3 regions of the Brevibacterium sediminis genome follow, and region 3 is predicted to be linked to each of the others. Evidence: predicted binding sites of a transcription regulator. Region 3 holds the regulator's gene; each other region holds the start of a gene.
What was found. Region 3 encodes LexA, which represses DNA repair genes until DNA is damaged. Its sites were predicted from a motif close to TCGAACANNTGTTCGA; they were not measured.

Region 1: KTJ89_RS15900 (HNH endonuclease signature motif containing protein) is a predicted target of LexA. The motif match lies at 2,226-2,241, and genes of this name have one in related genera.
Region 2: KTJ89_RS18000 (HNH endonuclease signature motif containing protein) is a predicted target of LexA. The motif match lies at 4,266-4,281, and genes of this name have one in related genera.

Annotation. Positions count from the first base shown of each region.
Region 1 is NZ_JAHQRN010000007.1:129,444-139,370, reverse strand. It holds gene KTJ89_RS15905 (N-acetylglucosamine-6-phosphate deacetylase) at 1-324, shown strand, start outside; gene KTJ89_RS15900 (HNH endonuclease signature motif containing protein) at 465-2,135, opposite strand; gene KTJ89_RS15895 (hypothetical protein) at 2,365-2,937, shown strand; gene KTJ89_RS15890 (hypothetical protein) at 3,005-3,700, shown strand; gene KTJ89_RS15885 (copper chaperone PCu(A)C) at 4,142-4,810, shown strand; gene KTJ89_RS15880 (Dyp-type peroxidase) at 4,800-6,110, shown strand; gene KTJ89_RS15875 (glycine betaine ABC transporter substrate-binding protein) at 6,179-7,081, opposite strand; gene KTJ89_RS15870 (methylated-DNA--[protein]-cysteine S-methyltransferase) at 7,420-7,986, opposite strand; gene KTJ89_RS15865 (glycine betaine ABC transporter substrate-binding protein) at 8,188-9,093, opposite strand; gene KTJ89_RS15860 (ABC transporter permease) at 9,147-9,927, opposite strand, start outside.
Region 2 is NZ_JAHQRN010000010.1:70,885-80,811, forward strand. It holds gene KTJ89_RS17980 (SPFH domain-containing protein) at 1-1,079, shown strand, start outside; gene KTJ89_RS17985 (MarR family winged helix-turn-helix transcriptional regulator) at 1,295-1,768, shown strand; gene KTJ89_RS17990 (organic hydroperoxide resistance protein) at 1,887-2,309, shown strand; gene KTJ89_RS17995 (NAD(P)-dependent malic enzyme) at 2,528-3,733, opposite strand; gene KTJ89_RS18000 (HNH endonuclease signature motif containing protein) at 4,385-6,886, shown strand; gene KTJ89_RS18005 (MFS transporter) at 7,123-8,454, opposite strand; gene KTJ89_RS18010 (CoA-transferase subunit beta) at 8,613-9,461, opposite strand; gene KTJ89_RS18015 (CoA transferase subunit A) at 9,458-9,927, opposite strand, start outside.
Region 3 is NZ_JAHQRN010000009.1:33,928-43,854, forward strand. It holds gene miaA (tRNA (adenosine(37)-N6)-dimethylallyltransferase MiaA) at 1-783, shown strand, start outside; gene dapF (diaminopimelate epimerase) at 859-1,848, shown strand; gene KTJ89_RS17110 (class I SAM-dependent methyltransferase) at 1,851-2,465, opposite strand; gene hflX (GTPase HflX) at 2,595-4,067, shown strand; gene KTJ89_RS17120 (ATP-dependent DNA helicase) at 4,064-6,034, shown strand; gene lexA (transcriptional repressor LexA) at 6,101-6,856, opposite strand; gene KTJ89_RS17130 (LysM peptidoglycan-binding domain-containing protein) at 7,091-7,429, shown strand; gene KTJ89_RS17135 (histidinol-phosphate transaminase) at 7,568-8,746, shown strand; gene hisB (imidazoleglycerol-phosphate dehydratase HisB) at 8,743-9,339, shown strand; gene KTJ89_RS17145 (hypothetical protein) at 9,336-9,927, shown strand, end outside.

The DNA.
Region 1 (9,927 bases), on a different contig from region 3:
TCGCTCCCGGTCGAGGTCAAGGATTCGGTAGCGCGCCTGGTTACCGCGGATGGCACTGAAGGCGCCATCGCGGGGTCCACGTTGACGATGGACGAGGCTGTGAAGCGGGCAGTCGCCGAGGTGGGACTCAGCCCGTTCGACGCTGTGAAGTCCGCAGGATTCGTTCCATTGCGTGCGGTGGGCGGAGTGCCGGAGTCGGGTGATTCTCTGCAGGCGGCGGGCGGTGCCCCTGGTGCCGGCAGCCTGTTGGCTCCCGGAATGCCGGCTGATCTCCTGCTCCTCGATGAGGACATGAGCATCCGAGCCTCTTCATTGGGGGACTGAACCCGACTGAACCGGGCCGAATCGGGCCGAACCGGGCCGAACCGGACTGCACCGAGTTGAATCGAGTTGAACCTGGAAAGTGGGCTGAACCCGGCCGAAGCTGGAAAGTGGGCACAGCTGTCCCCTGAAAGGAGGGGCGGCTATTTGTCGAACAGGGAGTCGACGATGTCGTCCGCGATGAAGCGGGCGTGGAGGATCGGCTTACGAGCCGGGTCCTTTGCGGCAGGCGGAATGTAGGCCGGTCGCCCGTCGAAGAGCATCACCGTGTCCCAGGCGGTGCGGTCGAGCAGGTGGTGGTGATAGCTGCAGAGCAGCGCGAGATTGTTGATCTCCGTCTTTCCGCCGAGCGACCATGGAAACACATGGTTGGCATCGCACCAACCGGGAGGGGCGTCACAGCCGGGGAACGTGCAACCTCGGTCACGGGCGGTGATCACTGCCAACTGTTTGCGATTGGCGAAGCGCTGTTCTGTGGCCACCTGCATCGTCTTGGCCCTGTCGCTCATGAGGTGGAAGAACAGCGAGCCGTTGAGGCCGTTTCTCATCAGTTCCTTGATGGGAATGGGATTGTCGGCGCCCGTGGTTCCGTGTCCTGTTCCTTTGGCCAGATCTTCGGCGGTGGCGTTGATGACGAGAGCATAAGGCGCTCCTGCAGCCGTCCGCTGCTTGTCGATCGTCGTGACGAGGCCGGCGAATCGTTCGTAGATCCATTCGCGCGCCGAGGGCTGTTCGGCGCTGACGTCCACGAAACCGCCGTCCTCACGAACGCCGACCCCGGGGACAGCTGCCGAATTTCCGCTCGTGCGAGCTGCGTTGAGATCGGGTGCCGGAACTCGCTTCGCGTCATATCGATCACCGGAGAGCACCGCGTCGACGATCTCAAGCAGCTCTTTGTCCGGCAGCGGCGAGCTCGTCTCCTCAGAAGCAGCGGTTACGGTGGCGGGATTGCCCGCGGCCGCGATCTCAGAGGCGCCGGTCGCCGAGTCGGCGCCTGTCTTGTCGGCTTCTCCCGCAGACTGGATTCGTGAGGTCAGCAGTCCGTTGAGAGTGCCGCCGGTGACGGGGTCGAGCAGTCCACGCAGCTCCCAGTCGCCGTTGGCCTTGGCGCGCATGGACATGTTGTACGCAGAGCGGTCGGCCGAGTCATTCGGCTCTGCGCCGTCCGGGTCGATATAGCCCATGAGCTTGCCGAAGATCTCGCGCAGGTCCTTGAGACGGACCTTGGGTGCGTTGTCGACCAAGCGCGTCTCGACGTCGGTGCGGACCGTCTGACTGACCCACGTGGGCAGTTTGCGCATGCAGTCTTCGATGACAGACGCCTGGGCGGCGGAGATCGTGCCGGCATGGAGCGCATCTGCGACGACAGGGTAGAGAGGCGGCAGAGCCTGTCCGGCCATGTCGACGCGTCCGCCGAGGTTCTTGGCCATATCGGTGCGGCGATTCGCCTCGGCGCCGGTGAGGTTGAATCGGTTCTCGATGAGCGACTTCGTCGACTTGGCGCCGAAATCGCTGGGTGTTCCGACACGTTCGCAGACGGAGAGCGCGAGCGTCGACAATGCATCGTTGATGCGTGTGATCGCCTCGACCCCATCGGCGAGCATGATGGCCTGATCCGGTCCCATGGGGCGATCGAACGAGCGCAGCTCATCTTTGAGGCTCATCAGCTGAGTGATCGAAGAGGTGACCTCGGGCGCAAAGCGGCTGAGATCTGCCCACTCCTCGTCGGCCAGCAGCGGGTGTCCGCTGGTCTGCGAGGAGTTGTCGGCGTTCCGATCGGAATGATCGGAGCTGCGTTCGGGAGTGAGGGTCATGGGGATGAATTCCGTTCACCAACATCGTTGTTGTTGGAATCCAGTGTACGCTCATAATGCGTGGAACGCCATAGATGATCGAAAAACGTTTCGAACATAAATTCAGTGTTCGTCACAGTTCGAGGATGCTCACAGGATTCTTTGTGTCCATGCAGGTCAGGGGTGGTGTCGGCTGTGGCCGAGGTGAACCGGCTTCGAATGTGTCAGTCGGTCGTGGCACGATTGGAGTATGGATGCCCTGCTCCTCATTGACACCGACGACGCCAGCTACCCCAGCGATGACGCCATGGAGACCCTCGGCGATATCGTCACCCGCACCCGCGCTGTGGGCGGTGTGCTCATCTTCGCGTCGACGAAGGCCGACCTCGCCGACACTCCCGATGAGGAGCTGAGCATCTTCGTCCCCGATGAGGAGGATCTCGTGCTCCGATCCGAGAGTCCGGATGTGTTCGAGGGCGTCGATGATCTGGCCGCAGGTCTGCATGACCTCTCCGTCGACCGGATCATCATCGCCGGCGCCGACGCCACCGCGGGCGAGCCAGGCACTGGAGCTGGCGAAGTCACCACTGACCCCGCCGCCCAGGCAGAGGGCGATGCCGACGCCGGCGCCGACGCGTCCTCGGCGGGCACCCCCGGAGCCGTCTACGCCTCGGCGATGGCGGGTCTTGTGTGCAACTTCGACGTCGTCGTCCTTTCCGACTCCACCACTGACCCCGATGGCAACCTCGTCGCCTGGGGGGATGCTGCCGCTGATGCCGGTGCCATGGTCAAGAAGACCGCCGATACCTGGCTGCGGATGTAGGCTCAGTCGCCTTCCCGAAATTGTTCTACATTGAGTAGAATGTGGGAGCGAGCTGAGAGGAGGGCCCATGACCGGATGGACGAAATCCGTACGTGCGCTCTTCGCTGCCCTCTTCACGACTCTCCTCGCCCTGCTCATGCACCTCGGTGCTGGTGGCGGCGTCTCGATTCCGGGCACTGTGGTCGTCTTCGTTCTCGTCCTCTGGGCGTCGATGATCGTCGCCGGCAGGCGCCTGGGCTACCTGACTCTGGCGGGCCTGCTCGGCCTCGGACAGGTGCTCATGCACCTGACGATGAGCTGGTCTGCACACACCTTCGCCCATGCGGGGGCCCACGCGGGAACCGCTCAATCCGGAAGCGGGCAGGCCGGAGCTGCAGGTGCCGGATCCACTTCCGCCGAGGCGGCCCTCCACGCCCACGCCGGACACATCGTCCCAGCCTCCGGCTCCCTTGATCTCGGTCCTGCCGCAACCGCGCTCGGACATGCGAGCCACGGGGCAACCTCGGCGGGGATGGTCATCGCCCACGTCGTCGCCGTCCTCGTCACCGCCGTGATCCTCAAACGCGGTGAGGACATCGTCCTCAGCATTCTGCAGCTGGCCCTGGGCCCGGTGATCGGCGCACTGCGAGCCCTCGCCGAGGCGGCCGGAGTCCTGGCCGACGAACCGTTCCGCAAGCTCTGCGCTTCGTTCCGGGTGCCGCAGCCGGTCACATCGGCGGTGGTCGGCCCGAACTACCGCCGCGGCCCTCCCGCGTTCGGCTGACATCCCAATCGGCGTTTGCAGCGCCGACCCACACCTGGTTTCCCGGGTGACCATCCATCTTCGGGCGACCGCCCAGACAGCGGCGGGCCGCCCCTCGGTGACAGTCGAACACGTCCGCGCACACCACTGCGCGCAGAAGACACGTACCCGCACCCTGGCCAGCACATGCCCTGCGCACTTGCACTCGCACGAGCTGCGCGCAGGCAACTGTGACCTACGCAAAGGCTCACGAAAGCGCTGCCGGTCAGCCGCGTTCCCTGCATACAGGCGGACGAACGCGATGCGGCTCAGCGCCCGCAGCTTCGGGCAGCAGAGACTCTGCGACCGAAGATCCTCGTCGTCTGACGGTGGGGGACACGCGGGACTGCCTGTGCCAACAGGTGACCGCGGCGCGCGCCGACATGTGCTCGACAGCACCTGAATGACGAAAGTGCAGACATCATGCGAAAGAACATCACCCTGGCCCTTGCCCTGCCCATCGCCGTCGCCATCGGCCTGGCAGGCTGCGGCCAAGACGACAGCAAGGCCGCCGGTTCGACACAGACCGACGGCGGCAGCTCCACCTCGGCGGAATCCTCGGAAAGCGCGGTCGACGCCGAAGCGCTCAGCTTCGACGGCGCATGGGTCAAGGCCGCCGACGACGGAATGACCGCGGTCTTCGGGGAGCTGAAGAACAACACCGACGCCGACATCAACCTCGTCGAGGCGAAATACGCGGACGCGGAGATGGTGGAACTCCACGAAACCGTAGGCGACAGCTCGGGCGGAATGTCCATGCAGGAGAAGAAGGGCGGCTTCACCATCCCGGCCGGGGAGAGCCTCCGCCTCGAGCCCGGAGGCGATCACATCATGATCATGGGACTGAAGAAGGCGATCAAGCCGGGCGAGCAGATCAAGCTCGATCTCGTCACCGCCGATGACGAGACCGTCGAGGTCACGGCCGTGGCCAAGGAGTACTCCGGAGCCCAGGAAGACTACGCGCCCGATGAGGCCGAAGGTTCCAGCGACGACCACGGCGACCATGGTGAGCACGGCGACGAGGGCAAACACATCGGCGCCGACAGCGAAGAGCACGAGGACTCCGATCACGGAGACCACAGTGACCACTGAGCCCGGTCGCACCGGCTTCAGCCGCCGAGGTCTCCTGACCTCGGCGGCCGCGGCCGGCGGTGCAGGTGTCGTCGGTGCCACGGCCGGATTTGCGCTCGGCCGCGGTCCCAGATCACAGGGCACGAGCGCCGGTGACGGTGGGCCGCCTCGGCGAGATCTGGATGGCGCGAACGGGCCGCAGACCGAGCCGTTCTACGGCGCTCATCAATCCGGGGTCGAGACCCCGCCGCAGGCCTTCGCGCACTTCATCGCGTTCACGCTGGGGCCCGGGATCAAGGCCGCCGAGGCGGTGCGCTGGCTACGGCTGCTCACCGCGGATGCAGCCGCGCTGACGCAGGGGCAGGCCCCGTTGGCCGACTCCGAATCCGAGCTCGCCGTCGACCCTGCCCGACTGACGGTGACCTTCGGGTTCGGATCCGAGCTGGTGGCGCTGGCCGGAAAGGAGCACGTCCCGGATTGGCTGAAGCCCTTGGAGGCCTTCTCGATCGATCGCCTCGATCGGGACCGCTGCAAGGGCGACCTGCTCCTGCAGATCTGCGGCGACGACCCGCTGACCTTGGCACATGCCAGGCGCATGCTGTTCAAGGATTCGCGATCGTTCGCCGAGGTGGCCTGGCAGCGGGACGGATTCCGACGTGCCTACGGCAGCGCGGGGGAGGGGAAGACTCAGCGGAACCTCTTCGGTCAGCTCGACGGCACGGCGAATCCGGGACCCGGATCCGAGGACTTCGCGCGGATCATATGGGGGCAGGCCACCGAGGCCGCGAACCCGGTGTTCTCCGCCCGCGGGGAGCCGCCGGCCGACCTCGGTGCGCATCTGCCGGTGTGGATGCGCGGGGGAACGACGCTGGTTCTGCGCGATATCGCGATGAACCTCGACACCTGGGATCAGGCCGACCGACCCGCACGGGAGTTCTCGGTCGGGCGGACCATGGATTCCGGGGCACCGCTGTCGGGTGAGGACGAGTTCGACGATCCGGACTTCACCGCTGTCGATCAGCGCGGACTGACGAAGATCTCGCAGGTCGCACATATCGCCCGGGCCCGCGACGGACTGGGTCCGGAGGTGCAGATCCACCGGCGCACGTTCAACTACGAGACCGGTGCGGGTGGGGATTCGGGACTGTTGTTCGCGTCTTTCCAGGCCGATATCGAACGGCAGTTCCTGCCGATCCAGCGCCGCCTCGCTGAGGTGGACCTGCTCAACGAATGGACGACCCCGATCGGGTCGACCGTGTGGGCGATCCCGCCCGGAGCGACCGAGGACGGGTACGTCGGGCAGGAATTGTTCGACGGCTGAGAAAGCGGCGCGGCCGCCGGACCCGCAGAAGCGGGGGCGGCGGCCGCACCGTATGTTCGCGCAGCGGCTCAGTCGGTGATCTCGGAGTCGAAGGCCTTCGGATTGTCCTTGACCCACTGGTCGACGGCGTCACCTTCCTGGCCCTCTTTGTATTCGTTGACGATGAGGTCCTCGAGCTCTCCGTACGTCTTGTCGTCGAGCTTGATCCCCTTGATGAGCTCCGACGCCTCAGGGAACTCGTCGCTGAAGCCCTCGGTGCCGAGGAAGTGCATCTTCTCCGGATCGCCCATGGCGTTCTTCGGATCCTTGAGCTCCTTGACGTCGTAGGCGTTGTTCGCCCAGAACGGACGCCACAGGGTGACGACGATGTCGTCCTGCGCCTCGATGGCATTGCCCAGCTCGGTGAGCATGGCCGGGGTCGAGGAGGTGACGAGTTCGAAGTCCTTCTCGAGGTCGTAGGCAGGCATCATCGAATCCTTCGTCACCTTGGTGAGACCGGCCCCGGGCTCGATGCCGACGATCTTGCCGTCGAACTCGTCGGCATTGTCTTTGAGTTCATCTATCGAATCGATGTCGACATAGTCGGGCACGACGATCGTGTTCTGCGCCTTGTCGTAATAGGTGCTGATGTCCTCGATCTTGTCGCCGTACTCATCCATGTACTGCTTGTGGGTCTTCTCCGGCCAGGCGGAGGGGTAGATGTCGATGTCGCCGTTCGCCACTCCCGCATAGAGGATCGCGGCCTCGGAGATCGTCTCCAGCTCGGGCTCGTATCCCAGCTTCTCGAGCTGGTCCTCGAGCAGGAACGCGGTGCTGCGGCTGTCGGACCACGAAGAGATGTAGCCGATCTTGATTGTGCCCTTGTCGCCGTCGGAGCCGGAGTCCTTACCGGCCTCCTGGGAGCACCCGGTCAGGGCGAGGCCCAGCGTCGCGCAGGCGGCGACAACGGAGGTGAGTGTGCGTGACTTCATCAGTCTCCTCTTCGTGGTGGCTGCTCGAGTGCGGTGAAACCGCCGACTCTGGCAATTCCGATCGTCCGAGCAGGAACATGTGAATGCAGGATCATTTGTGATCACAAAAGTTGGTATGGCAATGTAATCACATTATTCGCGTAACTTCCAGTGGCGTCCTCCAGATTTGCCGTGGCCCCCGACCGGTGTCCGGAGAGCTCCGCCCGGCGGACAGCTGAATGCGGCAGACTACCGGCACGGAACGGGACCAAAACGAGCCCGGTGCGGGACCGAAGCGAGCCAGACGCGGTACCGAAGCGAGCCAGACGCGGGCCGAGAACGCTTCGGCAGCGTCAGCGTCAGAACAGGGGCTGCGGCAGGGCGTCTTCGAACTCGAGGAGGCGTCGCTTGGTCTCGAGCTCTTGCCCGGGCAGCCCGCCCGAATACCCGCCGAGCCCGTCACCGGCGACAACACGATGGCAGGGGACGATGATCGGGATCGGATTGAGTCCCATGATCCCGCCGACGGCACGCGCCGGAATCCCGGTTCCGCTGGCTTCGGCGAGCTGTCCGTAGGTGACCGTGGTCCCTGCCGGGACCTCTTCGGCCAAGGTCGTCAAAACGGTCCTCGCGACGTCCGAGATCTGACCGAAGTCCACGGGCAGGTCGAAATCGCCGAGGCGGCCGTCGAAGTACGCTCGCAACTGGGCGACCGCCTCGACGAGAGTCGGATCCGAGGCGGCCGCCGCCTCGGCGGGGATCGAAACAGAGGGTCCCGAGGCGGCGGCCGCCTCGGTGGGGATCGGATCGGCGGCGTCGGTCGCCTCGGCGGAAATGTGCCATTCGAGTCGGACGACGGACCGGCCGTCGCTGGTCACAGTGAGAGGGCCGACGAAGGTGTCGACGGATGCCGAATCGGTCGTCATGGGATGTCCTCCGTTCGGTCCCGCGCACCGAAATCGGTGTCAACGGCGATTCTCAGCCGAGTCTACTCATACAGCTGTGCCCTCCCGACTCGTCCGAGTCGGAAGGGCACAGCATTACATGACCGCACGCCGGGCAATGGGGAAGCCCGCAGCTGAGCCGACGATGTCGTCCTCAGTGCGGCTGCTGCCGCGGCGTCAGGATCACTTCTCGTCCGGCAGCTCACCTTCGTAGGCGTCGGGGTTGGCCTTCAGCCACTCGGCGATGGCCTTTTTGCCATCATCCTTGTACTTGTTGACGACCAGGTCCTCGAGGTCTCCGTACTGCTTGTCATCCATCTTGATCTTCCCGACGTAGTCAGCAGCGTCGGAGAACTCTTCGCCGAAGCCCTTGGTCGCGGTGAAGTGGAGTTTCTCGGGGTCTCCCATCGCACCCTTCGGGTCCTCGAGGTCCTTGACCGGGTACTCGTTATTGGCCCAGAACGGACGCCACAGGGTGACGACGATGTCCTTCTCCGCGTCGGTCGCATTGCCGAGCTCGGTGAGCATGGCAGCGGTCGACGAGGTGACGAGCTCGTATTCGTCGTCGAGACCGTATTCGGGAATCATCGCCTTGGTGGCCTTCGTCAGACCGGCTCCGGGCTCGATTCCGATGATCTCGCCGCCGAAGTCCTTGCCCTTGCCCTTGAGGTCCTCGATCGAGTTGATGTCCTTCATGTACTTCGGGACGGCGATCGTGAGGACGGCGTTGTCGTAGTAGGCGCCGAGGTCTTCGAGGTCGTCACCGTATTCGTCGATGTACTGCTTGTGCGTGACCTCGGGCCACGAGGACGGATACATGTCGATATCGCCGTTGGCGACACCGGCGTAGAGGACGGCGGCGTCGTTGAAGGTCTCGGTCTCGACGTTGTAGCCCATCTTGCCCAGCTGATCTTCGAGCAGGAGCGAGATGCTCTGGCCGTCGGTCCAGCCGGTGACGTAGCCGAGTTTGATGTCGCCCTTGTCGCCGCCTTCGCCACCGTCCTTCGATGCTTCCTGTGAGCAACCGGTCAGGGCAAGGCCGAGGGCTGCGACCGCAGCGACGATCGGGGTGAGGAATCTTCTCTTCATTGTGTGTTCCTTTTCTCTAGTGATCGACTATTCAGACTGTGTGGTCCATCGACTCAGGCGGCTGCCGCAGCCGCCTTGTTCTTCGCGCTGCGACGACGCATCCCCGCAACCAGCGAGTGCGGGTAGTCCTTCGCGTTGCCCAGGGCTGCGGTGACGCGATCGAGGTAGACCGCGATGATCACGACACCGAGTCCGGCTTCGACACCGAGCGGCAGGTTCTGGGTGGCGATCGCTTCAACGACGTTCTTTCCGAGTCCGTCGGCGCCGACCATGCCGGCGATGACGGCCATCGCCAGTGCGAGCATGATGACCTGGTTGATGCCGGCCATGATCGTCGGGGTGGCCAAGGGCAGCTGGACTCCGCGGAGGATCTGGCCGGGAGTCGCACCGAAGGACTGTCCGGCTTCGACCGTCTCCGAATCGACCCCGCGGATGCCGAGCTCGGTGAACCGCACACCCGGGGGCAGAGCGAAGATCACCGTGGCCACGAGGCCGGGAACGACGCCGATGCCGAAGAAGGTGACTGCCGGGATGAGGTAGACGAATGCCGGCATCGTCTGCATGAAGTCGAGGATCGGTTTGATGACCGCCGAGGCTCTGTTGCTGCGCGCGGCCAGAATGCCGACCGGGACGGCGATGATGATGGCGATGACAGCGGCGATGATGATCAGCGCCAGGGTCTGCATCGCGGCCACCCATTGGTCCATCGTCATGATGAAGAACAGAGTGATGAGCGTGCCCACGGCCATCTGCCACGAGCGGAAGATCCAGCCGATGAGCGCCAGCAGAATGATGATGACGAGCGGGTGGAGGTCGACGAGCACGTCGGTGAGG
Region 2 (9,927 bases), on a different contig from region 3:
TCACAGTGAAGACGCAGGAGAACGTCATCGTCGAGCGATTCGGCAAGTTCAAGAAAGTGGCGAAGCCGGGATTGAACACGAAGGTGCCGTTCATCGAGACGACGAGCTGGCCGATCTCGCTGCGCGTCCAGCAGCTCGAGGTCAACATCGAGTCGAAGACGAAGGACAACGTCTTCGTCACGGTTCCCGTCGCCGTCCAGTACGTCGTCGAAGAGAACAATGTGGCCGACGCCTACTACAAGCTGGCGAACTCCGAGGAGCAGATCCGCTCCTACGTCTTCGACACCGTTCGTTCGGCGCTGTCGGGTCTGACTCTGGACACGGCGTTCGAGTCGAAGGACGATATCGCGGAGAACGTCGAGGGCCGGCTCTCGGAGTCGATGAAGCGCTACGGCTTCAAGATCGTCAGCAGCCTGGTCACGGATATCACCCCGGACCCGAAGGTCCGCGATTCGATGAACTCGATCAATGCCGCACAGCGTGACCGTGTCGCCGCTCAGTCGCTCGCCGAGGCGGACAAGATCAAGCGCGTCACACAGGCGCAGGCGGAGTCCGAGGCGATGCGCCTCCACGGTGAGGGTGTCGCCGCTCAGCGCAAGGCGATCGCCACCGGTATCGCCGAGCAGTACGCGAAGCTGCAGGAGGTGGGCATCGACAAGACGGCCGAGCAGCTGCTGATGATGACCCAGTACTTCGACACCATGCAGAACGTCGCCCAGGAGGGCCGGTCGAATGTGCTGTTCATGCCTTCGAACCCGGGCGGCCTGGGCGAGATGGGCCAAGAGATCCGCAACGCCCTGTTCGCTGCCAACGCCGCCGAGGATGGGGCCACCTTCACGGCGCCCGAGAGCAGGTACACCTCGAGCCACCGCTCCGAGCAGGCCAGCGTTCCGCCGCAGCCGACCAACCCGCCGAACTCGGGCGGCTCCGATGGCTCCGACGGCTCGGGTCATGACGGTCAGTCAGGTGGCCCCGGAGGTTCCAGCCAGTCGCTCGGCCAGTCCGTTCGGTCTGCGGCCCAGTCGGCTCAAGCGGCCGCTCAGCAGTGGAAGAACTCCAAGCAGAATCCACAGCAGTAACCGAGGGCCGAGCCGGGCCGCCGAAGCGACACCGAAGCTGACCGAGGGCCGACGCACGTCACCGGACGCCGGCGAACGACTGAGGCACCACATAGCGGAGGGGTGGGCGAAGAGAGATCTTCGCCCACCCCTCCGCTATGTTCACCTCGATCCCCGTTCATCCGCCTTCCGATTAATCAGTTGTGCACAATTGAATTGTGTGCAACCATTTAGTTATGGATGCGCTCGACCTCGACAGACAGCTCTGCTTCGCCCTCTACTCGGCGTCGCGTGCAATGACCGCGTCATACAAGGATCTGCTGGCCGAGCTCGGCATCACCTATCCGCAGTATCTGGTGATGCTTGTGCTGTGGGAGGAGAATTCCGCGCCCGGCGGCGTGACCGTCAAGCACCTCGGCGAGCGTCTGCAGCTCGATTCGGGCACGCTCTCTCCGCTGCTGTCGCGGCTGGAATCGCTCGGCTACGTCACCCGTCACCGCTCCGCCGAGGACTCGCGCAGTGTGTTCATCCGCCCCACCGCCGAGGGCGCCGCAGCCAAGGAGCGCGCCGAGTGCGTTCCGGCCCGGATCGGTGAGCGCACACAGCTCGACTCGGCCGCGATGCCCGAGCTGCTCGAGACCCTGCGCACTCTGACGAGGAATCTGCGCGGAGATCCCGCAGCCGTCACCGACTCGACTGCGGCCCGCTGACGGCCCCGATGCGAGACCGATCAATGCCCCGCCCCATAGCGCAAGTCCAGCCCAGATACCCCTACCAACCCACAAAACCCTACTAACCCACAACGCACCGCCAACGGAAGGAAGAATCATGAAGGCTCTCTACACTGCAGAGGCACTGGCTACCGGCGAAGGCCGCGACGGCCACGGTCGCACGAACGACGGGAAAGTCGACGTCGATCTCGCCACACCCGCGGAGATGGGCGGCAGCGGCAACGGCACGAATCCCGAGCAGCTCTTCGCGGTCGGCTACGCGGCCTGCTATCACTCGGCGCTGCGCCTCGTGGCCGGTCAGGCCAAGGCGAACGTCGACGACTCAGCGGTCGGCTCACGAGTGAGCATCGGCAAAAACAATGAGGGCGGGTTCCAGCTCGCTGTCGAACTCGAGGTCACCCTCCCGCACCTCGACAAAGCCGAGGCACAGGCGCTGGCCGACAAGGCCCACAAGGTCTGCCCATACTCGAACGCCACCCGCGGCAACATCGACGTGACCATCACCGTCACCGACGACTGAGTTCCGACCGCGTCTGCCTGGCATGGGCGGCAGTCCTCCGATGGCCAACCGACGGCCACGGGCGCCCGACCACCTGTGGCACACGGCCTGGAGCGGAACGCAATCAGCAACCGACACACAGTTGAGGGGCGGGTGAAGATCACTCTTCACCCGCCCCTCAGCTGTATTCGGCCGCCTCGGCGACAATTCCGGCTCGGCGATGGCCCACCGACGAGGCGTCAGCGCTTGGCCATGGCCTCGAGCGCGGACTTCTCGACTGCCTCGGCGACGGCCGGAGCGACGCGCGAATCGAGAGCACCGGGCACGATATAACCAGGCTCGAGGTCATCGCCGACGAGATCGGCGATCGCACGAGCGGCGACGAGCTTCATATCATCGGTGATCTCGTTGGCATCGGCGTCGAGCGCGCCGCGGAAGATTCCGGGGAACGCGAGGACGTTGTTGATCTGGTTAGGGTAGTCGCTGCGCCCGGTGGCCACCACGGTGGCGTACTTGGAGGCGACGTCTGGGACCACCTCGGGGTTGGGGTTCGACAGGGCGAAGATGATCGCATCGTCGGCCAGGTTGGCCAGGTGCGCCTCGTCGATGGTGCCGCCGGAGACGCCGATGAAGGCATCGGCACCGTCGAGGGCTTCGCCGATCCCACCGGAGATTCCGCGCGGGTTCGTCGACTCGGCGAGGAACTGCTTGGTCTCGGTCAGGTCGGAGCGGCCGCATTCGACGACTCCCTTGGAATCGAGGACGACGATGTCCTTCACGCCGGCGTCGGCGAGGATCTTCACCACGGCCACACCGGCAGCACCGGCGCCTGAGACGACGACGCGGACGGACTCGAAGGACTTCTTCACCACGCGCAGAGCATTCGTCAGTGCGGCGAGGACGACGACGGCGGTGCCGTGCTGGTCATCGTGCATGACGGGAATGTCGAGGGCTTCCTTGACCCGGTCTTCGATCTCGAAGCAGCGCGGAGCGGAGATGTCCTCGAGGTTGATCGCACCGAAGGTCGGGGCCATGAGGACGATGGTTTCGACGATCTCGTCCGTGTCATTGGTGTCGAGTACGATCGGAATCGCATTCAGCCCGGAGAAGGACTTGAACAGGGCGCACTTGCCCTCCATCACCGGCAGCGAGGCGGCCGGACCAATGTCACCGAGGCCGAGCACAGCCGACCCGTCGGAGATGACCGCGACGAGTCGGCCGGTCCAAGTGTGCGTACGCGCCAGCTGCGGTTCGTCCTTGATCGCGGTGCAGACCTTGGCCACGCCCGGGGTGTACGCGATCGAGAGGTCGCGCTGGGTCTCGAGCGGTGAGGTGAGCTCGGCGGAGAGCTTGCCGCCTTCGTGTGCCTCGAAGATCTCGGCGTCGGTGATCGGGCCCTTCGAGCCCTGGTCGGAGGCGGCGGAGTTGTGAGCGGTGGTCGTCATGGTTGATCCTCGTGGTTGATGCGGCGGCGGTTCGTGAGCTTACGAAGCTCGTGAGCACTCGGTTGGGCGAGCACTCCGTTCGATGATCGGATCATCGGTGCAGCCGGCAGTGATCGTCTGGACGTCGGCCGGCGCGGACACGGTCGACCGTGAGCGCAGGCGATGGTCTGGGCGAAGAACTGGTCACCAGTGAAGGATGGTGCGGTGACGTCGACGCGGCCCGCGACATGGCCCTAGGTGAAGGGCGACGCGGTTGCGCGCAGTGCGGATACGGCTCGCATGAGGCGAGTACCGACCTCATGGGTCGCATCCGACAACTCGATCATCATAACCGATGCTGTGACCCGTTTCACCCGAAAATCCGGCCCCCACCGAGGCTGTCCCGCCGTTCCGGTGGCATGTTCTCCAGACCTTTGGACCGGCGCAAAACAACCCCTGAACTGGCCGAACGAGGCCGAACGCCCTCATGTCAGCACCGAGTGCAATGATAAGTAGAGAATCAATTCACTATCAATATGTCATCGAAACTTATTCGAATCTTTTTTCTTTTTACTATTGTGAATGTCAGCTTGACCGTCTAAGATCTGATTAACAGCTTTTCAAGTCAGCACCACTTCCCCGACAACGAAGTCCGAGGCAGGTGAAAGAGCAATGAAGGGCACCACCAACCGTTCGACCCCCGACCAGGCAGACGAGCCGGGTGTGACACAGCCGTCGCCCCGATTCGCCATCCGCTTCGAATCAAGCATGTCTCGCTTTGCCGAGAACGCTGTCGCTTCCGACCGTGCCCATTTCTCCCTCCTCGAGTCCGTCTCCTCAGTTGTGTTGGAACAGGTCTTCATCGCCCTCGAACTGCCCATGCCCGAGGGCTCCGAACCGTTTCGCTGCGAGACGATCTCCGCATCCTTTGATCGCCGCGCCAAAGAATCCGAAGAGAACACCGTCTTCGGCGCTGCGGAGAAATCGGAGACCTCGTCCAAGGACGCGTCGTCAACCAAGGACCCGTCGTCGCCAGCGGACGACAAGACCGGCACCGGCGGCTCACCTTCCGCGACAGTTGTGCTCTATGACGCCGACTTCGCCCGCGAACAGTTGCGCAAGGCGACTGAGTCCGAGGCGAAGGTCCTGCCCGAGTTCCCGGAGCTCGATGAGGGCATCTGCTTCTCGAAATGGGTCTATGACAATGTCGACGCTGAGGACCTCGTCGAGATCTCGACAGTGCTGGGGACCAACACTGCCCGTACCTACCGTCAGCTCACCGGCGCGCTGACGATTTTCTATGGTCTGCCGCGCTTCGCCGACCGTGTCCGCGCCGGAGAGTTCACCCAGGCACATGTCGTTGTGGTCGCTCGCCAGTGTGCTGATGTCGCGTTCGACTTCCTTCCGAAGCTCGACATCTTCCTGGCCGCGAGGCGCGCCGATATCACCTGCGAGACCCTGCGCCGAGATCTGGCGAAGATGATCGCCCTGCTCGTTCCGCCGGTCGACAACACCGAACTCGCCACTAAGCGTCGCCGCGTCGATGTCGAAGGCTACAAGGACGGCTCGGCCTGCCTGACCGTCAGCGGGCCTTCAGCGGAGATCTTTGCCTGCTACAACCGAATCCAGGGCATGGCGCTGGCCGTGCATGGAAAGAACAAGTCGGCGTTCAATCTGCCCCTGGGCGTTGAGATCAGCGATGACCGCTCCATCTCTCAGCTCGAGTACGATCTGTTCACCCGGCCAGTGCCGGAACTCAAGGTCAAGGTCATTTCGGTCGACCCGATCACGGGTATCCAAACCGCCGAAGAGAAGTCGCTGCTCGACACCGACGGCGAGCTCATTCCGGATATGGACTCCGACGACGCCGTCGCCGACTTCGCGAAGCACGTCGCTTCGGACTCGGCCGACGATGCCAATGGATCGTCCGCCGGCTGCTCGGCCGACAGCGCCACAGGGTCGTCCGACGGATTCTCTGTCGCCAACCGACCCGGCGGTTCGGCTTTCCGCCCCGACTGCAGCGTCGAAGGTGAGGACCCTGACGGTCCCATTGAATATGTCGTCAAGCTGCGTATGCCCACAAGCGCGTGGTGGCTGTCGCATCAGGCCGCCACCGTGGTGACCGTTCCGTTCCTCTCGCTCACCGGAGATTCGGACCTGCCCGGCACTTTCGCCGACGGCTCACCGGTACCCGTCGAGGTGGCTCGCAACATCGCCGGCCGGTCGAAGAGCATCCAGCGGATCCTCACCGATCCCGCCACCGGCACTCCCATCGACGCCAAAGCGACCACTTACCAGGTCCCCAGGGATCTTCGGAAGACCTTGGTCGAGCAGTGGACAGTGTGCACCGTTCCCGGCTGTGTTCGTCGGGCTGAGAAGTCGGAGATCGACCATGTCGTTCCGTTCTTCCATTTGGATCCGCTCAAGGGCGGTCTCACTCGGTTCGGAAACCTTCATCCTCTGTGCAAGAAGCACCATGCGTTGAAGACCGCCGGCCGCCTTCGGGTCACTATGCCCAAATCCGGTGAGCTCGATTACGAGTTCAAGCACGGAATCTCGACCACTGTGTCGGCGCCGGGCCAGCCGATCAATGTTGCCCAAGCGCTCGAATTCGATTCCCTGGGACGACTGGGTCTCAAACGGTGGAAACTGCCCTGGTCGATGGTTCCCGCAGCACCAAGGGTGCTCGAGCTCATGCCTGGCGAGTCGACGATTCGTCAACGCGACGAAGAGAAGCGCCAACGGGAGGAACGCGAAGCACACCAGCGACGTCTTTCGGAGGCGTATCGGGAGCAGCAGGCAGAAATCAGGCGGCTGCGGCTGGAGCGCTGCCTCAATTGGGCGAACTCTGACCACCAGCGCAGTCTGCCCACCGGAAGCGACCCCGCGGCTCGGAAGCAGCTGACGGGGAACGCGAAGTACGCCCGAGTCGTCAGATGGGCGCGTCTTGCCAAGCTCGACATCGACGATATCGACTTCGACCCGAATGAGCCCGACAAGCGCAGCGCCCGTGCCGCCGCTGGCCCGAACCTCACCGGTTTCGAAAGCAACTCGCAGTCTGAGGACGCTGCAGACCCCAAGGGCACTGGAGCCGACGATCCCTGGGACCACCGCTTCGTCTCCAAGACAGTGAACTGGGACCACGATCTTGAGGTCGATCCCCCACCGTTCTGATGACGCCCCACGGAGCCTGTGGCATCGCTCTCAACGCAGAGCTGCAGCGACTGCACTGGTGGCAGAGCGCCTCCGCGCCACAACAACTGACCGCAATCCGGCAGTAGGGCCGTCGCCTACCCCAGCGGGCTGGTCGTAGTCCACCTCACCGGGCCGGCCGTCGCGTATCGCAGGGTCCCGGCCCTCGCCCATCGCAGGGTCCCGGCCCTCGCCCATCTCGGGGTCCCGGCCCTTGCCTATTGCAGCGGTTGCCGTTCGTCCACTGCGTCGACTTCAGTCGTGAGGTCGCGACCACGGGTCTCGGGCGCGAAGAGCGCACCGAGCAGGCCGCAGCCGGCGAACAGAATGAGAACGATCGCAACGGGCCACCATGAGTCGGTGATCACGGCGACGAGCGAGGCCGCGATCACCGGCGCCAGACCGCCGGAGACGACCGATCCGACCTCTTTGATAGTGGTCATGAACGTATACCGATGCTTCGATCCGAACAGTTCGACCAACCAGCTCGACTCGACACCGTAGAGATTCGGCAGAGGCCCGCCGACGAAGACCGCAAAGACGGCCGCGATGATGATCGGGTTGCCCGTGTCGATGAGGATCATGGCCGGAATCGCGAAGAGGACCTGGAATAGAGTGAACCCCAAGAACACGGGTCGGCGACCCAGCTTGTCACTGAGCTTGCCGAAGTACGGCACAGTCGCGAAGCCGATGACGGTGCCGATCATGATGCCGGTGGTGACGATGGAAGAGTCGATTCCCGTCGTGGTGACCACCCACCCGACCATGAAGCCTTTGACGAGGTAGACTGCGGAGTTCTCTCCCATTCGGATGCCCAAGGCGAGCAGGAACGACTTCGTCGACCGACGCGCTTCGACGAGGATGCTCGGCTGATCGCTCTTGTCCGCGGCCACCTCGGCGCGGCGCTCCTTCGCCTCTTCGAACACCGGGGACTCCCTGACCTTCGTACGAATTGCCAGAGCCACGAAAGTGGTGACGATGCTGAGCAGGAAGGGCACCCGCCAGCCCCAACTGAGGAAATCCTCGTCCGGCAGCAGGGTAAGCAGCGTCCACAGAACTGTGGCCAGGAAGATTCCGCTGTTGGTCCCCATCGCCACGATCGCCCCGAAGAGCCCACGGCGACGCACAGGCGACGATTCGACCAAGAGCACCGAAGCTCCGGCCAATTCGGCTCCGGCTCCGAACCCCTGCACGAGCCGGAGTACGACGAGCAGCATAGGCGCCCAGATGCCTATCTGCGCATAAGTCGGCAGAAGACCGATGCCCATGGTGGCAATGCCCATCATCGACAGAGTGACGATGAGGACGATCCGACGTCCGTGCTTGTCACCGACTCGTCCGAAGACGTATCCGCCGATCGGCCGGACTACGAAACCGGACCCGTAGACGCCGAGACTGGAGATCAGCGCCACCGCAGGAGTCTCATTGGGGAAGAAGAGCGGTCCGAAGACCAGAGCCGAGGCGAGCGTATACAAGGTGAAGTCCATGTACTCGAGCGAACTGCCGAGCCACGACGACCACGCGGCACGGCGCAGTTCGGGCCGAGTCACATTCGGATCAGGAGGGGAGGTAACCTGTGCGTTTGTCTTCATTGACATGATTTCAACTTTCTTCGATTCGAATTCTCGCTTGCTCAGCAGGGAGCCACAGTGGGCGACTGTCGCCTACAGCTGCCCGCGGACATCGGTCAGCGGGTGAGGGCTCCGGTTCAGCGCAGGTAGATCCGGGTGGGATCGAGCGTCTCTCGCAGCAGTGCCAGCTCATCCGGAGTCGGCGGCTGCGTCGTCTCGAGGTCGGTCGATACCTGGAGGTTCCATCCGGTCTGCCGCACCGCCTCGGCGGGGTCGACACCGGGGTGAACGGCTGTCAGAGTGAGCTCCTCATCCCGAGCGAAGCGCGTCATGATGCCCAGGTCGGTGATCACGTGGGTCACGCCGGAACCCGCCGGCATGGATCCGACTTCCGCCTCGGCGGCCTTCTTCGACCCTGGGGAGGTGACGAAGTCCAAGGACTCGACGAAGGTGCGCGGGGTGTGCCTGCGCATGACGAGGAAGATCTCTGCTGCGCCCGCCATGGCTTCGATGGCTCCTCCTGAGCCCGGAAGTCGGCTGTCTGGGTGCTCCCAGTCCTCGCCGATGAGGGTGGAGTTCAGGTTCCCGAACTTGTCGACCTGCGCGGCACCGAGGAAGCCGACATCGATTCGCTGGCCTTGCAGAACATAGTTGAACAGGTGCGTCATCGGCATCACCGAGGCGGCCCCCGGAACCAAAATCGAATCCGAGATGCTGCGCGGCATCACCGGCGGCCTGGCTCCGGTTACTCCCGACTCGTAGACGATCTCGATGTCCGGTGCGACAGTGTGCTGAGCCAGAGAGACGGCAAGAGTGGGCAGGCCGTGCCCGGCGAAGACCACGTTGCGTCCGGCCAGCGCCCGCGCCGAATGGACGGTGAGAAGTTCGCTGCTGGTGACCACGTCGCCAGCGACCTCGCTGCTTGTGGTCTCGCTGAGCTCGTCGCGGGACCGGGTCTCAGTGGTGTCGTGAGCACTCAATGTCATGCTCGCCCTCCATAGTTCACAGGCGTCGAATATGCGTCGTGGATGGCCATCCGCTCAAAATGTTCCGATCCGAGGGTGGCAAGGAACTCATCGTGGTCGCTCGTGCCGCGGATATTGGTCTCGAGCCAGTCCTGGACCGCCGCCGCGTCGCGGGCGAGCGCGGACCACTGTCTCGAGAATTCGTCGTCGCGGTCGTAATAGCCCTGGACCGAATGAGGATGCGAGCCGCGTGGCACGGCGACGACGGCATCGACGACGTGCGCGGGAACGATTGTGCGGTTCGGGTCGGAGCGGACGACAGCCTCGTCGACGATCTCCTCAACTGTGACGATGAGTCGGTGACTGGCGAATGCGGCCTCGGTTTGAATCCCGAGCATCCCCCATGCCTGCACGTTTCCATGCATGTCCGCACGTTGGGCGTGGATGATCGTGAGGTCGGGATTGAGTGCGGGGACGACGTGGATGT
Region 3 (9,927 bases):
GACATCGGCACGGCGAAGCTGCCGATCGATGAGCGTCGGGGGATTCCGCATCACCTCATCGACATCCTCGACGTCACCGAAGAAGCGAACGTGCAGGACTTCCAGGCACGTGCGCGGGCAGCAATTGCGGACATACGGGAGCGCGGTCTGCGGCCGATCCTCGTCGGCGGGTCCGGGCTCTACGTTCGTGCCGCGGTCGATCATATGGAGTTTCCCGGCACCGACTCCGAGGTGCGGGCTCGCCTCGAGGCCGAGGTCGCAACAGACCGGTGGATGCTGCATCAGAAGCTGCGCGAACTCGACCCGAAAGCGGCCGAGAAGATCACCGTCAACGACCAACGACGTATCGCACGAGCGCTCGAAGTCATCGAACTCACGGGACGTCCCTTCAGCGCCCAACTGCCGGACTACCAGGAGATCGAACCGACCATCCACCTGGGCTTGAGCATGGACCGGGCCATTCTGCACAAGCGCATCGCCACCCGCGTCGACCTCATGTGGGAGCACGGATGGGTCGACGAAGTGACGCGTCTGCTCGGCGTTGGGCTGGCCGAAGGCAAGACAGCATCACGTGCCATCGGATACGCACAGATCCAACGCCATCTGGACGGAGAGCTCACCGCCGCCGAGGCGAAGGAAGAGACGACGATCCGCACCCGGCAGTTCGCACGCCGACAGGACACCTGGTTCCGTCGCGACCCGCGCATCCGCTGGATCGACGGCAGCGCCGCCGACGCCGAACAGAATCTGGCGACTGCACTCGATGTGCTGAATGATCGCTGATGAAGTGGCGACTGCACTCGACGTCCTGAACGGGCACTGAAGACCCGACTGGACGCTCACAGATAGGATGGAGCCATGAGCACTCCGGATACCCCGTTCGCCGCTTGGACCGATGTCAGCTTCGTCAAGGGGCACGGCACCCAGAACGACTTCGTTCTGCTCTCCGACGACGACAGCACACTGGAGATGCATCCCGAAACCGTCGCCACCCTGGCCGATCGACGGGCCGGACTCGGCGCCGACGGCATCATCCGCATCGTCCGCTCCGCAGCCAGCGGCATCCCCGGAGCCGCCGAACAGGCCGAAGCCGGTGCCGAATGGTTCATGGACTACTACAACAACGACGGCAGCCTCTCCGAGATGTGCGGCAACGGAGTTCGCGTCTTCGCCCACGCACTCCTGACCAGCGGTCGCGTCCCCGCCGATGCCCGCGAGATCCTCGTCGGCACCCGTGACGGCATCAAAGCCGTGCGCACCACCCTCAATCCCGCCCTCGGCGTCCAAACCGGAGACGACGTCGTCGACACCGGTACAGCCGGACCCGGATCCGCCAGCGACGCCTGGTACACCATCGACATGGGCGAATGGTCACTCGACCCCGCGAGCAGCGTACTCGTGACCACCGGCGGCATCGACGTCGCCCGTCCCGGACTGCGCGTATCCACCGGCAACCCGCACACCGTCGTCGCCCTGGCCGAGAACGCCGAACTCGCCGCAGCCGAACTGCGCGATGCACCCGTCCTCGACCCCGTCCCGGCGCAGGGATCCAATGTGGAATACATCGTCATGGAACCGGCCCGATCCGATGTGGCCGGGGGAGAAGGCGCCCTGCGCATGCGCGTGTTCGAACGCGGCGTCGGTGAGACCCGCTCCTGCGGAACCGGAGCCTGCGCGGCAGCGATCGCAGCCCACCACTGGGCCGGTGAGAAGTCGCCTCTGCAGTGGAGAGTCGACGTGCCCGGCGGTCAGCTGCGTATCGAGATCGAACCCAACGCCGAGGGCACGAGCGGACGCGTCAGCCTCGCCGGCCCAGCCGTCCTCGTCGCCAGCGGCACGATCAGCTGAACTCAGTCGCGCTCGACCGTGAGCACGCGGAAACCCTTCGACGATCCGGTGCGCACGACCTCGAACCCGTCACCAAGCATCCCGGCGATCCACTTCTGCAGAGAATCGGCGCCGAGGTTCTTCGATACGACGAGATCGGCGCGGCCGCCCGGCGCCAGACGCGGCAGCCAGGTCTCCAAGAGTTCGTGCAGCGCTTCCTTGCCGATGCGGATCGGCGGATTCGACCGGATCGCTTCGAACTGCAGGTCGGCGGGAACATCCGCGGCGGTGACGGTGTTGATCGTATCGAGGCCGAGCCTGCGCGCATTCGCCGCGGTGGTCTCCAGGGACCGGGAGTTGACGTCGAGTGCCCATACTCGCACATCCACCTCGGCGTCCTGGGCATCCAAGGCCGTGTGCAGGGCGATCGGACCCCAACCGCACCCGAGATCGAGGATATCGCCGGCCGGCGGCTGAGGCAGATGCCGCAGCAGCACAGCCGTGCCGAGGTCGAGGCGAGTGGGCGAGAACGTGCCGGATACGGTTTCGACGGTGACGGCGCGGCCGGCCAGATCGAGGTCGAGTACCCGCGACTTGGCCTCGCTGCTCGGCGATTCGGTGAAATAGTGCTCTGACACCGTTTCAGTCTAGACGGCTGTGGGAGAATTGATGGACACCACCGTCGGTGCGAATCGCCGCGACCGGTGGCAAGCATGACGACGTCCGCACGAGAAGTCCCGTGCGGGCGGCAGAGAACAAAGGAATGAATGACGTCTGAAGACAAGGAGCGTCGCAACGCGATGCTCGACCGTGTGCTCTCCCGAGGCGCCCAAGCCCTCGACGATCACGACACCACCCCGGGCGATGACCAGTTCGACCTCGCCGAGCGCGCCGCACTCACCCGCGTCGCCGGACTCTCCACCGAGCTCGAAGACATCACCGAGGTCGAATACCGTCAGGTCCGCCTCGAACGCGTCGTCCTCGCCGGCATCTGGAACACCACCCAGGCCGAAGCCGAGAACTCGATCCGCGAACTCGCCGCACTCGCCGAAACCGCCGGATCCGAAGTCCTCGACGCACTTATCCAGCGTCGCGACAAGCCGGACCCAGGCACCTACCTCGGCAAGGGCAAAGCCGCCGAACTCGCCGAGGTCGTCGCCTCCGTCGGCGCCGACACCGTGATCATCGACTCCGAACTCGCCCCCAGCCAGAGGCGCGGACTCGAGGACGTCATCAAGGTCAAGGTCGTCGACCGCGTCGCGCTCATCCTCGACATCTTCGCCCAGCACGCGAAATCCCGCGAAGGCAAGGCCCAAGTCGAACTCGCCCAACTCGAATACCTGCTGCCGCGACTGCGCGGTTGGGGTGAATCGCTGTCCCGTCAGGCCGGCGGCCGTGTCGCCGGCGGTGCCGGAATCGGCTCCCGCGGACCCGGTGAGACGAAGATCGAACTCGATCGTCGCCGCATCCGTACGCGCATGTCGAAGCTGCGTCGCGAGATCAACGCCATGGCGCCCTCCCGCGAGACCAAGCGGAAGAACCGCGCCCGCCACCACGTGCCTTCCGTCGCGATCGTCGGCTACACGAACGCGGGCAAGTCCTCCCTGCTCAACCTGCTCACCGACGCCGAGGTGATGGTGCAGAACGCCCTGTTCGCCACCCTCGACCCGACCGTCCGGCAGGCCAAGACCGCCGACGGCCTCGTGTTCACCTACACGGACACCGTCGGGTTCGTCCGCAACCTGCCCCACCAGCTCGTCGAGGCCTTCCGCTCGACCCTGGAGGAGGCCGCCGGTTCGGATCTGCTCCTCCACGTCGTCGATGCCTCCCACCCGGATCCGCACGGTCAGATCCAGGCCGTGCGCGACGTCCTCAAAGATGTCGAGACCGGGGACATCCCCGAACTCCTTGTGTTCAACAAAGCTGATATCGCCGAGGAGGCCGTGATCACCGGCCTGCGCGCGGAGTATCCCGATGCACAGTTCGTCTCCGCGGTCTCGAAGGAAGGAATCGATGACCTCATCGAGGCCATCGAGAACCGCCTTCCCGTCCCGGACATCGACATGACCGTGCTCATTCCCTATGAACGCGGTGACCTCGTGTCGAAGATCTACGCCCTCGGCACGGTCGAACACGAATCGCACGGCACGGAGGGCACCAGCCTGCAGGCCAAGGTGCCGACCGAACTCGTCGACGAACTGCGCGAATTCCAGCGTCCGGACCTGGTCATCGACGAGTGAAGGCTGTCGACACCCTCCTCGAATCCGCTGTCGGCGCCATCGGCGGATCGCCACGTGAGGGTCAGCAGGAGATGGCGCAGGCGGTCGCCTCGTCGCTGGACAAGGGAATCCATCTGCTCGTGCAGGCGGGAACCGGCACCGGCAAATCGCTGGCCTACCTCGTGCCGGCGGCCGAGTACGTCACCCGCACCGGCGGGAAGGTCGTCGTGTCCACGGCGACCCTGGCTCTGCAGACGCAGATCATCCACCGCGATCTGCCTCGGCTGTTCAAGGCCGTGAAGAAGGACCTCGATCCGCTGCCCCGGGCCGCACTGCTCAAGGGGCGCCGGAACTATGTGTGCAAGCACAAGCTCGCCGGCGGGTACCCCGACGAGGGCGAGGGCATGCTCTTCGACCTCGGTGCCGACGCCGAGGCGGGACGCAAACCCACAGAACGCTCCGGCCTGGGGGAGGAGATCCAGCGGATCCGCACCTGGGAGAAGACCACCGACACCGGCGACCGGGACGATCTCCTGCCCGGCGTCAGCGATCGTGCCTGGTCACAGGTGTCCGTCAACGCCTTCGACTGCCTCGGATCGAACTGTCCGCTGTTCACCGAATGCTTCGCCGAAATCGCCCGGAACAAGGCCGCCGAAGCCGATATCGTCGTGACGAACCATGCCCTGTTGGCCATCGACGCCTTCGGGGAATCGAACGTGCTGCCCGAACACGATGTCATCATCATCGACGAGGCCCATGAGCTCAAGGACCGAGTGACGAGCGCCCTGTCCGGGCAGATCAACACGAGCATGCTTTCGGCCGCGACGAGTTCCGTACGCAAACACACCACCGTCCAGGACGGGGTCGTGTCTCTGCTCGATTCCGCCGCGGCAGCACTCGAACGTGCGCAGACCTCGGTACCCGAGGGGCTCATCCTCCACATGAGCGAGGCGCTCGGACTGGCCCTGGCACAGATCCGCGACTCCGCCCGTCAGATCATCAACGACATCGGCGGCAAGACCGAGGACGCCGATGCCGGCCGGCAGATGGCCAAGGCGCGCTGCCAGGAGATCTTCGAACTCGCCGAACGCTTCTGTGACCCGGGCAAGAACGACGTCATCTGGCTGTCGCGCTCGACCTTCCGGGAGAAGGAGACGACGAATCTCGTCGTCGCGCCCTTGAGCGTGGCCGGGACCATGCGCAACGGCATCTTCGAAGAATCCACGGTCGTGGCCACCTCGGCGACCCTGTCCCTGGGTGGGAACTTCGACGCGGTGGCCGCCTCGTTGGGACTCTTCGGACCCGACGCCCCGAAATGGGACAGTCTCGATGTCGGATCTCCCTTCGACTACGGCAAACAGGGAATCCTCTATGTCGCCTCCCACCTGCCCAAACCCGGACGCAGCGGACTGAGCGAGGAAGCGCTGACCGAACTCGAGGAACTCGTCGAGTCCTCGAACGGCGGTGCCTTGGGGCTGTTCTCCTCCCGGGCGGCCGCAAACGCGGCAGCCGAACACCTGCGGACGAAGTTCGACTTCCCGATCCTGCTCCAAGGCGATGACGGCCTGCCGGCGCTGGTCTCTCAGTTCACCGCCGATGATCAGACCTGCCTGTTCGGAACCATGTCCCTGTGGCAGGGAGTCGACGTGCCGGGACGGACGAACCGCCTGGTCATCATCGACCGTCTGCCGTTCCCACGTCCGGACGACCCGCTCATGCAGGCGCGGGCACGCGATGCCGACCAGCGGGGAGTCAACGGATTCATGGCCGTGTCGGCCACGCATGCTGCCCTGCGTCTGGCTCAGGGAGCCGGACGACTCATCCGGTCGACCAAGGACAGGGGAGTGGTGGCCGTGCTCGACTCGCGGCTGCGCTCGGCCCGGTATGCCGGGTTCCTCGTCAATTCGATGCCGAGGATGTGGCCGACGACGAATTCCGATCTCGTCCGCAAGAGCCTGGCGAGGCTGGCCGAAACCGACGAAGGATGACACAAAGGCCCGCGACCGAATCGGTCGCGGGCCTTCGTGTTCAGACTGCGGAGAGCCGACAGAGGGTCAGAGGCGGCGGATGACGGCGACGACGAGGCCCATGATCTGCGCGTAGGTGCCGTCGATGGGTTCGTAGTTCTCGTTCTGCGGCATCAGCCACTGCTGACCGGCCTTGCGTTTGAGGGTCTTCACGGTGGCCTCGCCGTCGAGGAGGGCGGCGACGATCTGACCGTTGTCAGCGGTGTGCTGCTTGCGCACGACCACCCAGTCGTCGTGGCAGATGGCGGCTTCGATCATCGAATCGCCGACGACCTTGAGCAGGAACATCTCACCAGAACCGACGACCTGGGTCGGCAGGGAGAAGACATCGTCGACTTCCTGTTCGGCCAGGATCGGACCACCGGCGGCGATGCGTCCGACGACCGGCACCTGCACGGTGTTGTTGGCCAGCTCCTCGTACTTCGCGCGCTCGGCCTCTTCCTCTTCGAACGGATTGACCACTTCGATGGCACGTGGGCGCTTCGGGTCGCGGCGGACATAGCCGAGGCGTTCGAGCTGGGAGAGCTGGTGGGCGACGCTGGAGAGCGAGGCCAGCCCGGCGGCCTTGCCGATCTCGCGCATGCTCGGCGGGTAGCCGTTGGTCACGACCGCGCGTTCGATGGTTTCGAGCACGAGGCGCTGACGGGGAGTGAGGCGGAAGTCGCCCTCACCGGATGATCCCTCAGGGATCTGCACGACGTCGTCATCGGTGCGAGCGGCAGCGATCTCGCTGGCAACATCTTCGTTGCGAGGCCTGCCTCTGCCTCGTTTGTTCTGAACCATTGCTCGTTCCCCTTCGTTCTATTCCCAGCCGCTGAACGCCGTGATCTCCGCTTCGGAAATTCTCGTGTCAGTGCCGACTGAGATGGTTCTGACAGATCAATCAACAACGCTGGTTCCCTCTCATTGTCGCATAGATGTTCGAGTTGGACTGGACATTTGTTCGATTGGCATGTTGAATAGAACAGACGTTCTACCGATTACTGGTGGAATCGTACGAATGAAAGAGGTAATGCGATGTCTGCACAGAACACCGAGCTGCACCTGACCCCTCGTGGACGCCAGGCTGTGCGCCTTCTCCGGACCCTGCTCGTCGCTCTCGTCGTCATCGGCGGGGCGGTCCTCCTCGCCACCCAGTCGTTCTCGGCCGCTGCTGTCGCCGAATCGGAGACGGAGAGCATCGGCATCGACGCCGAGTCAGTCGTCGTCGGTGAGGGCGAATCGCTGTGGACCGTGGCTTCGAATCTCGGCATCGACCGCGACACCCGCGATGTCGTTGCCGATATCGTCGAGATCAACCACCTGGACACCCCGACGGTTCACCCGGGACAGACCCTCGACGTCCCCGTCCGCTGAGGTCGAACCCTGCTCGACCGGCATGGCGCCGGCCCGACCGGCAGCGCGGTGACCTGTTCGATCGGGTGAGCCGACCGGCCGATCTCGATGCCCGACCCGCCGCCCGGGCGGCGGGGGCCTCTCGGTAGAATGATCGTCGTGGGAAACATCGACTCTCTGCCAGTGCGTTCAGACCTCGTCGGCCTCAAGCCGTACGGGGCTCCGCACCTCAACGTGCCGGTCCAGCTCAACGTCAACGAAAACGCCTATCCGCTTCCGGACGTCGTCGTCGAGAGCATGCGCGCCGCCGTCGACGATCACTTCGCCGGACTCAATCGATATCCCGATCGCGAATTCACCGCACTGCGCGAACACCTCGTCACCTATCTGGACGGTGTGAACGAACGCGCCGGAGACTCCGTCGACCTCGACCCCTCCATGATCTGGGCCGCCAATGGTTCGAACGAAGTGCTCAGCCATATCGTCCAGGCCTTCGGTGGCCCGGGCCGCACAGTCCTCGGCTTCACCCCCTCGTATTCGATGCACCCGCTCATCACCACGGGCACGGGTGCCGAATGGCAGCACGTCGAACGCAAGGACGACTTCACTCTCGATGCCGAGACGGTCGCCGCCGAGGTGGCTCGTGCGAATCCGGACATCGTCTTCCTGTGTACTCCGAACAATCCGACCGGCACCTCGATCGGCCTCGACGTCATCGAAGCCGCCTACGACAACTGCGCAGGGATAGTCATCGTCGACGAGGCATATGCGGAATTCTCCCGCCCCGCCAAGTCCTCGGCGATGACTCTGCTTGAGGGTCGGCCCCGCCTCGTCGTCTCCCGCACCATGAGCAAGGCCTTCGCCTGTGCCGGACTGCGCTTGGGCTACGCCATCGCCGCCCCCGGGCTCATCGACGTCCTTCGCCTCGTCCGTCTGCCCTACCACTTGTCCGAGGTCACCCAGGTGCTGGCCTGCACGGCTCTCGAACATGCCGAACTGCTGCTGGGCAACGTCGACCGGCTCATCGACTCGCGCAACCGGATGTCCAGCCACCTCGCCGAGGCGGGCTTCACCGTCCACGACAGCGATTCGAACTTCGTCCTCTTCGGCAACATCGCCTCACCGGCCGACCTGTGGCAGAAGCTTCTCGACCGCGGAGTCCTCATCCGCGATATCGGCATCACCGGCCACGCCCGCGTCAACGCCGGCACCGAGGCAGAGACCGAAGCGTTCCTGACCGCCATCGACGATATCCTCGCCGAATCACCGGACATCCTCGCGGACCGTCCGCAGTCTCCGACCCCGTCATCAGCCGTCCCGACGAAAGGCACTCCATGAGGCAGGCCCAGAACTCACGCACCACGTCCGAGTCCACGGTGTCCGTGTCCGTCAACCTCGACGGCACCGGCACCTCGAACATCTCGACGAGTGTGCCGTTCTTCGACCATATGCTCACCGCCCTGTCGAAGCACTCGATGATCGACCTCGACATCACCGCGACCGGTGACACGCACATCGACGTCCACCACACCGTCGAAGACACCTCGATCGTGCTCGGTCAGACCCTGCGCGAGGCTCTCGGCGACAAGGTCGGCATCCGCCGCTACGGCTTCGCCGCCGTGCCGCTGGACGAGGCCCTGGCCCAGTGCGTCGTCGACGTCTCTGGTCGCCCCTATTTCGTCCACGACGGCGAGCCCGAGGGCCAGCAGTACCACCTCATCGGCGGTCACTTCACCGGTTCGATGACCTCCCACTCGCTGGAATCGATCGCCTTCAACGGCGGACTGACCGTCCACCTCGACCTGGTGCGCGGTCGCGACCCGCACCACATCGTCGAAGCCGAGTTCAAAGCCTTCGCCCGCGCGCTGCGCGAGGCCGTCGAAACCGATCCGCGCAGCAACTCCGTTCCCAGCACCAAGGGAGTCCTGTGAGCACGACCGTCATCGTGACCCCGTTCGGGGTCGCCCAACAGCTGGCCGCCGCCTGCGTGCTGTCGAACATCTCCGGCACCATCGTGCCGATCGGCGAGTTCAGCGGAATCGTGCTCGCCGACACGGATGTCAAAGCCGGCAACGAGGCGGCCGCCGCGATCTCGAAGCTCGCGGGCAAACATGAGGTCCTCCTCCTCGTGCGCAGCGAAGAGCAGATCGACGCCGGCCACTTCCGCCACGGTGCCCGGGAGTCCGATGTGCCGGCCGGGCTGGCGCTGAAGAACCTGCCCGATGTGCTCGAAGGTCTGCTGCTCGAAACCGTTGCAGCAGAGGACGTCGAAGGCAATATCCCGACCTCGTCGATGACGAAGCTGCAGGCCAGTGCGGCCACGATGAGCCCGGGTCGGGCCGCCATGGCACGCACCGCGCTGCTGTGGATCATCGCCGCCGTCCTCGCCGGACTCGTGATGGCCTTCGGCATCGCACTGGCCCTGGGTGGGAACACCATCGCCTGGGTCGTCGCCGCACTCGGTGCCATCGTCCTCGGGTTCTCCCTGTGGAGGATCTGGTCGGTGCTGAGCAAGGGGG